Regions from separate parts of the Streptomyces sp. NPDC087845 genome, predicted to be linked through region 2. Evidence: riboswitches for the same ligand, from Rfam matches in the RefSeq annotation. Region 2 holds a riboswitch; each other region holds the start of a gene.

Region 1 (3,246 bases), on a different contig from region 2:
GGCTGCCACGGTTCCCAGGCCGCCGCCGGAGTAGCCGATGAGTGGACTGCTCATGGCCGGGCTGCTGCCCTAAGGTCTCCTGGATGAGCAGAGCGTTCAGCGGCTGGACAGAGCAAGCATTCGACCTGCTTCTGCAGTTGGAGGGGGCTCCTTCGCAGGAGGCGCGCGAGAGACGTCGAAAGGACCGGGAGCACCTGGTCCGTGAACCCATGATCGCGTTGTTGAACGAGGTGGCCGACGCGGACGGGGCGTACGAGGACTTCTCCGTCTGGGGGTTCCGCAAGGACCCGTGGTGGTGGCAGCACCAAGTGGCGGTGATCCGGATCGCGCGCAATGTCGAGATCGGCCTGCGCTTCGACCTCGACGGGCTCCGGATCAAGGGCGGCTGGACCTACCCGGACCCGGGGCAGATCCCGTTGTTCCGCAAGGCGGTTGCCGCGCAGGAGAGCGGCCCCGGGCTGGTGCGCGCCGTCGAGGCGCTGGAAGCGCGGGGGTACGCGGTCACCGGCGACCTGATGAAGCGCGTGCCACGCGGCCATGACGCCGGGCATCCCCGTGCCGACTGCCTCCGGTACCGCTCGATCTCCGCCGCCCGCCCCCTCGGCGGGGACTGCGCGCAGCACACGCCTGCGTTGGCCGGTGCCGTGCTCGCGGCGGCAGAGGAACTGGAGCCCCTCCTCTCGTGGCTCGCCGGACATGTGACCGTTCCCGGCCCCCGCCGGGCCGCGTAGCGCCACCTCGGCACACTGCCTGCGCATGCGTGCGGGGCGGGGCTCCATGCCCAACGGCCCGTCTCGGGACGGCAGGCCGGCGACGGATGGGCGCGGGTCGGGAGTTCCGGCTTTCCACGCATGCGGGACAACGGCCGGAAGGCGGTCCCTGACCGGCGGGTGCGGTCCTTCGCGAGCGGCCCTTGTTCCGGCCTCTCGCCACCCGTCGGTCCTGAACCGCCGTCCGCGCCGTTGCGCGTCAGTAGGCCCCGAACACGTTGTCGATCGAGCCGTACTTGGCGGCCGCGTAGTTGCAGGCCGCGGTGATGTTGGCGACCGGGTCGTAGCTGTCCAGCGACGTACCGGGCACGTGGTAGGCGCGGAACGTCGGGTCGATGATCTGGAGGAGACCCTTGGACGGGGTTCCGGCGGCGGCGTTCGAGTCCCAGTTGTTGACGGCCCGGGGGTTGCCGGAGGATTCACGCATGACGTTGCGGTGGATGCCGTCGTAGCTGCCGGGGATGCCACGCTCGGCCATGACGGCCAGCGACTTCTTGATCCAGCCGTCCAGATTGTTCGTGTACGTGGCGGGCTTGGCGGCCGGTGCGGCAGTGGTGGCCGTCGCCGGCACCGCGGCGCCGTTCACGGCGGATACGCCGGTGGAAACGCGAGACTCCGCCTCGGCGCCGATGGTCAGCTTCATGCCCGGACGAATCAGAGCGGGGTTGCCGCCGATCACGTCTCGATTGTCCTCGTACAGCTTCTGCCAGCCACCGCTGACGGAATGCCCCCGCGCGATCTTGGAAAGGGTGTCGCCCACGGTCACGGAATAGACGGTGGGCGCGGTCTTCCGGACGGATATTTCCTTGACGGCGGCGGACGGCGCCGCGGCCTTTTCGGCGGCGACCGCCTGGGCCGGCGCGGCCGAGGCGAAGCCCGCGCAGATCAGCGGAAGCACGAGAGCGGCCCCGCCCGTGGTCGCGGCGATGAAACCGCGGGTCAGCGAAGTGTGCTTGTGACGATTGGACTTACCCGTTGCGGGCATGGCGAATTCCTCTCCGTCGCCTACGAGGTGAGCTGTCGGGTTCAGACGGGAGATGTCTGGCTGCAGGCAACTGCGGCTTCACCCCGAGCCGTTCCGGATACCGGTTCGGCGGCCTACCTGGGTCCCCCGCTCCTGCCGTACGCGATCGGGTCGGTTTCTCGGACGGCGGCAGGATTCGGCGTTCCGTCCGGATTGACGGTGACCGTAGGCGAGAAACGCCGAATGGAACAAGCCCCTATTTTTTGATCACAATTCATTTGCAAGATCGAATCACGGAAAGGGCAGTAATCCACCTCACACCGCATTGCAAAATTTCCTTGCACAGAAGGGAACCGAGGCACGTGCCAAGCCCCCCTGAACCTTGAACGTGACTCACACCACGCAGTTCCTAAAAGGTGCATTTCGGGCATAGATCAAAGGCTGCAATTCGCACCAAGCCCCCCTTTGTTGACCAAGAGGGCGTATCTATCGAAATCGCCCATACAGGAACATTTGCCCAGTGATTCGCATGTTCTCGCTCCGGTGCACCGCCCCCTGGCCGATCGCACCCCGAAGGGCCGGCCGGCGGTCCACCCGTGTCACTCCCCCGCACGGCACAAGGCTTTGCCTTCCGCCCTCCGGCTCGCTATCGTTTCGACCGTCCTGTTGTCTCCGATAGAGGTGGACGTTGCGCATCTGAGGTTCGCGATCATCGCGCCGTACGACTCCGGTCGTACGCCCGTCACGCAGTAGCAGTGTTTTCCCCTGCCCGTGACCCCGCGTGGATGCGACCTCGGTGCATGAGCCGTCCCTCGATCTCTCGGACCGCCGCACCCTTCCCCTTTCGGTCGCTGCGTGGTGCTCGCATTCGAAGCCCCCATTCACCGCGCTCACGACTGCGAGGATCACCATGGCGACACCCACCGCCCCCAGCGCCTCCCTCACCTGCTCCGCCCTGTCCTTCCAGTGGCCGGACGGCACGACCGTCTTCGACGGGCTCTCCCTCGGTATCGGCCGCGGCCGCACCGGTCTCGTGGGCAACAACGGCGCGGGCAAGTCCACACTGCTGCGCCTGCTGGCCGGCCTGCTTCGCCCCTCCCAGGGCTCGGTGACCGTCGGCGGCAGCCTCGCCCACCTCCCTCAGAACATCACCCTCGACACCTCGCTGCGGGTGGACCAGGCCCTGGGCATCGCCGAGCGGCGCGACGCACTGCGCGCCATCGAGGCCGGGGATGTGGACGAGAAGCACTTCGAGACGATCGGTGACGACTGGGACGTGGAGGAACAAGCCCTCGCGACACTGGGCTCACTGGGGCTCGGGGACCTCGAACTGGACCGCACCGTGGGCCAGATGTCCGGCGGGGAGACCGTACTGCTGCGCCTGGCCGCACTGCTGCTGGAACAGCCTGATGTCCTCCTGCTCGACGAACCGACCAACAACCTCGATGTGTTCGCGCGCCGCAGGCTCTACGACGCCGTCGACAACTGGCGTTCCGGGGTGCTGGTCGTGGT
Region 2 (3,246 bases):
GGCTCTTTTTATACGGCGTAATTGTTAATGCCGGACGCCTGTGGTGTTTACGGGATGTTGCGAAGCCCTCACCGGGCCGGTGCGGGAGGCGGCGGGTCCACGTTCCGGCCGGTCGGTGCGAGATGCCGCGGGTCCGCGTTCCGGCCGGTCGGTGCGGCGCAGCCGGTGCGCGGCCGCGGCCCGTTCGGCGTGCTGGGCGGCCATCGCCCTGGCCCGTTCCGCGTCGCCGCGCGCCACCGCGTCCACGATGGCTCCGCGTTCGGCCCAGCAGTCCGCCGGGCGGGCCGGCTGCTCGACCGCGTACATCCAGGCGATCTTGTGCCGGAGCTGGGTGAGCAGCGCGATCAGGCCGGGGCTGCCGGAGGCCTGCGCCAACGTCTCGTGGAACCAGCCGCCCAGCGAGCGCAGATCCTCCCCCTCGCCCCGCCTGACCCGCTCCTGGCCGAGCCTGACCAGGCCGCGCAGCACCTTGAGATGTGCCTCGGTACGGCGGTGCGCGGCGCGCGCGGCACCCAGCGGCTCCAGCAGCATCCGGACCTCCAGCAGGTCGGCCGCCTCCTGCTCGGTCGGCTCGGCGACACAGGCGCCCGCATGCCGCCGGGTGACCACGAACCCCTCGGACTCCAGCGTGCGCAGCGCCTCCCGTACCGGCACACGGGAGACCCCGTAACGGCGCGCCAGCAACTCCTCGGTGAGCCGGCTGCCGCGTTCGAAGACACCGGAGACGATGTCGTCACGGATTGCCGTGCATACCGAATGCGCGGGAATGTGCATGTCCGAACCTCCGCCTCGATCCCCGCGGAACGCGGCCGGCCGACGCCTGTTCCGCGACTCTATTCCAATGCGGCCGCATTTCCGATGCCGGGCGGAAATTCATGAATATCTTTTGGCCACGGGGGGCTCGACGGGCAGGAACCACGGGCGGGCGCGGGAGCCGGGCACGGCGGGTCGAGCACGGCGGGCACGGCGCGGCACCGCGGGCACGGCGAAGGCCCCGGCGTATCGCCGGGGCCTTCGAAGGGGTGCTGCGGGGGCGTCGGTCAGACGTTGACGCCATGAGCGCGCAGGTATGCGACGGGGTTCATGTCGGAGCCGTACGAAGGCGTGGTCCGGGCCTCGAAGTGGAGGTGCGGGCCGGTGGAGTTGCCGGTCGAACCGGAGAGGCCGATCCGCTGTCCCGCGCCGACACTCTGGCCGACGGAGACGCCGATCGAGGAGAGGTGGCCGTACTGCGTGTACGTGCCGTCCGTCATCCGGAGCACGATGTTGTTGCCGTACGCGCCGCCCCAGCCGGCCTCGACGACCGTACCGGCACCGACGGCGACGACGGAGCTGCCGGACGCGGCGTGGAAGTCTATGCCCGAGTGGCTGCCGGACGACCAGAGCGAGCCGCTGGACTTGTAGCCGGTGGTGACGTACGAACCGGCGACCGGGAGCTGGAAGGCCCCCAGGCGGGTGCGCTCGGCGGACCGGGCGGCGCGCGCCTTCTCGGCGCGCGCTTCGGCCGCGCGCTTCGCGTCGGCCTCGGCCTTCGCTTCCGCCTTCTTCTTGGCTTCGGCCCGCTTCTGGGCCTCTGCCTTGCGCTGAGCCTCCGCCTTCGCCTTTGCCGCGGCATCGGCCTGGCGGCGCTGCGCGTCGGCCTGGGCGCCGATCTGGCCGGCGAGGGCGCTGTCGATGGCGATGACCTGGTTCAGACCGGTCTCACTGACGGACGCGTCCGCGGCGAGGGCCGGCGAGGCCATGCCGCCGACGACGCCGGTGGTGGCCAGGGCCGCGACGCCGGCGATCTTCGCGCTCCTGCGCGTCAGTCGGCTCGGGGCACGATGCTTCCCGGTGGCACGGGTGAACGCCATGAAGTGGCTGGTCCTTTCCTTCCTTCTCGCCTACCGGGTTAGCTGACGGGTTCGGAGCAGGAAGGTCTCCTACGGACGCCCCGGCCTCACCGAGGCCCAGACATCCGATTCACCCCAGGGACTGCGTGGGTCCCCGGCTCCCCAGGCTCGCGCCTGACGGGGACTCGGCGATGGCTGCCCGGTACGTCGCGGATGCGGCATACGAGTGACGGACAGCCCAGCCGACGCTAAGCGGGGTCACTTTCATTCACCAAACGGACAGGCCGTTTTGTAGCGCATCCCACAGGACAGACAGGCAACCTCCCCACCAGAACGGACAAAAAGGAAGACCCTGGCGAGATCTCGCTCACAGGAGTCTTCCTCTTGTCCCGGTATGTGGACACATGACACCGGATGGTGGGCCGACTGGTGAGCCGACCGGTGCAGCCGACACTCGGTCCGCCCGGTCCGTCCTCCGCCGGACGGGGCGTCCGACCGGTGAGGCGGCACGGGCGGACCGCCACCGGCGGACCGCCACGCGCAACGGGCCGGCCCGGTCAGCCGGCGACCACCGACACTTCTCCGATGCCCAGTGCCCGGACCGGCTCCTCGATCTGCGCCGCGTCACCGACGAGGACCGTGACCAGCCGGTCGCCCGGGAAGGCGCTGACCACTGCCGCGGTCGCCTCGACCGTGCCCGTCTCCGCGAGCCGGGCGTACAGATGCGCCTGGTAGTCGTCCGGGAGGTGCTGCTCGACCTGGTCGGCGAGGGTGCCTGCGACGGAGGCCGCCGTCTCGAACTTCAGCGGTGCGACACCCACGAGGTTCTGCACGGCCGTCTCGCGCTCCTCATCGGTCAGCCCTTCGGCCGCCAGGGTCCGCAGTACCGTCCACAGGTCCTTCAGCGCCGGTCCCGTGGACTCCGTGTCCACCGATCCGCTGATGGCCAGCATCGCGGCACCGGTCGGCCCCGAGGCGGAGTCCGGGGCCGACGACCGCAGCACCTGGGCGAAGGCCCGCACGCCGTAGGTGTAGCCCTTCTCCTCGCGCAGCACCCGGTCCAGCCGGGACGTGAGCGTGCCGCCCAGGCAGTACGTGCCGAGCACCTGGGCCGGCCACACGCTGTCGTGCCGGTCGGCGCCGATCCGGCCGATCAGCAGTTGCGTCTGCACCGCGCCCGGACGGTCGACGATCACCACCCGGCCGGTGTCGTCCGCGGTGATCGGCGGGGCGGGACGGGGCTCGGCGGTGTCGCCCGACCAGTCGCCGAGGGTGTCGGCCAGCAAGGTGTCCAGGTCGATGCCGGTGAGGTCGCCGACGACCACGACGGTCGCCGTGGACGGCCTGACATGGGCGTCGAAGAAGGCACGCACGGCGGCCGAGTCGATCCGCTCGACCGTCTCCTCGGTGCCCT
Region 3 (3,246 bases), on a different contig from region 2:
ACCGGTCTTCGCCGGTCTGTGGAGCGCGGAGGGATTCGGCGGGGCGAGCCGTGCCTGGCACGCGTGGCAGCTGGCCCATGTGATCCCGGACGCCTCGAGCCCGCGGCCGGTTCTCTACAACTCCTGGGAGGCGACGGGCTTCGACGTCTCGCAGGACCAGCAGCGCGCCCTCGCCGAGCGCGCCGCCGCGATGGGCGTGGAACTGTTCGTCGTGGACGACGCGTGGTTCGGGCAGCGCACCAGCGACCGGGCGGGGCTCGGCGACTGGACACCGAATCCGGACCGCTTTCCCGGCGGACTCAAGCCGCTCGCCGACGAAGTGCACGGTCTCGGCATGCAGTTCGGTATCTGGGTCGAGCCGGAAATGGTCAACGCCGACAGCGATCTCCATCGCGCGCACCCCGACTGGGTGCAGCACTTTCCCGGGCGGACGCGGACCGAGTTCCGTAATCAACTGGTGCTCAATCTGGCCCGCACCGATGTGCAGGAATATCTCTGGGAGCAACTGGACACACTGCTCTCCAGCGCGCCCATCGACTACGTGAAATGGGACTTCAATCGCTCCTTCACCGATGCCGGCTGGCCGGGTGAGGAGTATCCGCAGAAGCTCTGGATCGAGCATGTCGACGCCCTGTACGCGTTGATCGACCGTCTCCGGGCCGCACACCCCTCGGTCGCCTTCGAGTCCTGCTCCGGCGGCGGCGGCCGGGTCGACCTGGGGATTCTGTCCCGTACGGACCAGGTGTGGACCTCGGACAACACCGACCCGCTCGACCGCCTCGCCATCCAGGAGGGCTTCGGCCAGATCCATCCGGCCCGGGTGATGGCCGCGTGGGTCACCGACAGCCCGAACGTCCAGCTCAACGGCAGGGTCAGTTCACTGCGCTTCCGCTTCGTGAGCGCGATGGCCGGCGTGCTCGGGGTCGGCGGGGACCTCACCGAGTGGAGCGAGGAGGAGCTGGCCGAGGCGCGGGCCTGGGTGGAGCTCTACAAGGAGATCCGGCCGGTGGTGCAGCACGGCGCGCTGTACCGGCTGCGCGCCCCGCGCGGCGGTCTCAGTGCGGTCCAGTACGTCCAGGGGGACGAGGTCGTGGTCCTGACGTGGCTGGAGGCGCAGAGGTACGGGGAGCTGCCCCCGGCCCTGCGGCTGCGCGGACTCGACCCCGCGGCGACGTACACCTGCCGCGACACGGGGGCGGTGCACCACGGCTCGGCACTGCTCCATCAGGGGCTGCACACCGGGCTCCGGGGAGATCTCGACGCAGGGGTGCTGAGGCTCCGACGCGAACGATGAGTGCGAAATGTCCGTAATGGGTGCATTCGGTCAAACTTGCCCCGCCTGTACGGGAGATGATCGCGCTCTCGTGAGCGGAATCATATCCGTGACGGTGTGTACCGACGGGGCGGTCGGCCATTCCGTGCGCGGCGCGGAAAGGCAAGATCCTTAATCCACGGAGTGTGACCGGAATTCTGCGCCGATTTCCTGGATCGGATTCCGGCGTGGAACCAGTGGCTTGTTCTCGCCGTCCCGACTCGCTTACGGTCACCGTCAATCCGGATGGACCGCCTAATCCTGCCGCCGTCCGGAATTCGCATCCACTCATCGTGTGGCAGGAGCGGGGGAACCAGGTAGGCCGCCGTCCGGAGGAATCCGGCCGGCTCGGGGTGAAGCCGCGCTCGGCGCGGCCGGGCATCTCCAGCCCGAACCCGACAGCTCACCTCGTAGGCGCCGGAGAGGAAGCACGTCATGCCCATATCGGGTAAGCACCGTCGTACGAAGGCCGCCATCATCGCCCGTGGCGTCGCTGCCGCAGGTGCGGGCGGCGCCGTCATCGCACTGCCGCTGTTCGGCGCCACGGGTGCCAACGCCGCGGAGCAGGCCGCCCCGGCCGCCGCCCCGCAGTCGGCCTCCGCCGCCGCGCACGCCGCCCCGGCCAAGCCGGCCGCGCAGAAGCAGGCCGCCACCACGACGTACTCCGTCGTCTCCGGCGACTGGCTGTCGAAGATCGCCGCCGACCACAAGATCGAGGGCGGCTGGCAGAAGCTGTACCAGGACAACCGCGCGGTCGTCGGCGACGACCCCGGCCTGATCTTCCCGGGCATGAAGCTGACGCTCGGCGGCAAGGCGGCGGACCACTCCGCGCCCACCGGCGCGGGCGCGGGCGCGGCCCTCCCGTCGAAGGCCCCCTCGGCTCCCTCGTCGGCGGCGGAGAAGTCCGCCCCGGCGAAGTCCGCCCCGGCCAAGGCCTCGGCGGTCACGGAGTCCAAGACCTCCGCCCCGGCCGGTCGGAGCACCGGCTCCGGCTACGCGCACCCGGTCCCCGGCAACCACACCACCGGTTACCGTGCCTCCGGCTCCAACTGGTCCAGCGGCAGCCACACCGGGATCGACTTCCCCGTCTTCACCGGCACCAGCGTGAAGGCCATCACCTCCGGCACCGTCGTCACCGCCGGCTGGGGTGGCGCCTACGGCAACCAGGTCGTCATCAAGCACGCCGACGGCCACTACTCGCAGTACGGCCACCTGTCCTCGCTCTCCGTCTCGGCGGGCCAGTCCGTGAGCACCGGTCAGCAGATCGGCCTCTCCGGCTCGACCGGCAACGCCACCGGACCGCACCTGCACTTCGAGGTCCGCACCGGCCCCGGGTACGGCTCGGACATCAACCCGATCGCCTTCCTGGCTTCGCACGGCGTCTACGTCTGAGCCGGACGGACGGGCGGCTGAGCAACACGGCATGACCTGAGCAACACGGAAGGGGCGGTGCGCGGCGGCGCACCGCCCCTTCTGCTTATTCCCCCTTTACCAAGATCTGACCGGGTGGTCTATCTCACCACCCGTCAACCCCTTATTACGGTCGCGTAGGTCACATTCGGCAGTGCAGGATAGGCGTTTGTGGCAGACGATTCGAGAAAAAATCAACGTGGCGTCATCAACCGACATGGTGTCATCGGGTCGTACGCAGCGATTGGCGACAGTTTCACCGAAGGGGTGGGCGACCCCGGTCCGGACGGGGCCTTCGTCGGCTGGGCGGACCGATTCGCGGTACTTCTCGCGGACCAGCTCCCTGACCCCGATGCGGAATCGAGCACCGAGGCTTCCGTACACGCGAATTTCAGATATGCCAATCTCGCCGTACGCGGACGCCTCCTCGACCAGATCGTCGAGGAGCAGGTGCCGCGCGCCAAGGAGCTCGCACCCGACCTGGTGAGCTTCTGCGCGGGCGGCAACGACATCATCAGGCCCGG

The links. A riboswitch is a leader RNA that binds a small molecule or an ion and turns the genes downstream of it on or off. The one in region 2 is predicted to bind cyclic di-AMP.
Positions count from the first base shown of each region.
Region 1: it holds a riboswitch for cyclic di-AMP, as region 2 does, so the genes downstream of both, ACIOMQ_RS21900 (LysM peptidoglycan-binding domain-containing protein) here and ACIOMQ_RS29675 (M23 family metallopeptidase) in region 2, are expected to answer to the same signal.
Region 3: it holds a riboswitch for cyclic di-AMP, as region 2 does, so the genes downstream of both, ACIOMQ_RS37275 (peptidoglycan DD-metalloendopeptidase family protein) here and ACIOMQ_RS29675 (M23 family metallopeptidase) in region 2, are expected to answer to the same signal.

Region 1 covers NZ_JBIUVC010000008.1:216,982-220,227, forward strand. The annotation lists gene ACIOMQ_RS21890 (hypothetical protein) at 1-34, shown strand, start outside; gene ACIOMQ_RS21895 (DUF2461 family protein) at 84-731, shown strand; gene ACIOMQ_RS21900 (LysM peptidoglycan-binding domain-containing protein) at 970-1,755, opposite strand; cyclic di-AMP (ydaO/yuaA leader) riboswitch at 1,760-1,946, opposite strand; gene ACIOMQ_RS21905 (ATP-binding cassette domain-containing protein) at 2,645-3,246, shown strand, end outside.
Region 2 covers NZ_JBIUVC010000013.1:144,412-147,657, reverse strand. The annotation lists gene ACIOMQ_RS29680 (GntR family transcriptional regulator) at 25-774, opposite strand; gene ACIOMQ_RS29675 (M23 family metallopeptidase) at 1,041-1,853, opposite strand; cyclic di-AMP (ydaO/yuaA leader) riboswitch at 1,867-2,033, opposite strand; gene ACIOMQ_RS29670 (pitrilysin family protein) at 2,390-3,246, opposite strand, start outside.
Region 3 covers NZ_JBIUVC010000024.1:85,750-88,995, reverse strand. The annotation lists gene ACIOMQ_RS37280 (alpha-galactosidase) at 1-1,294, shown strand, start outside; cyclic di-AMP (ydaO/yuaA leader) riboswitch at 1,588-1,742, shown strand; gene ACIOMQ_RS37275 (peptidoglycan DD-metalloendopeptidase family protein) at 1,748-2,704, shown strand; gene ACIOMQ_RS37270 (SGNH/GDSL hydrolase family protein) at 2,894-3,246, shown strand, end outside.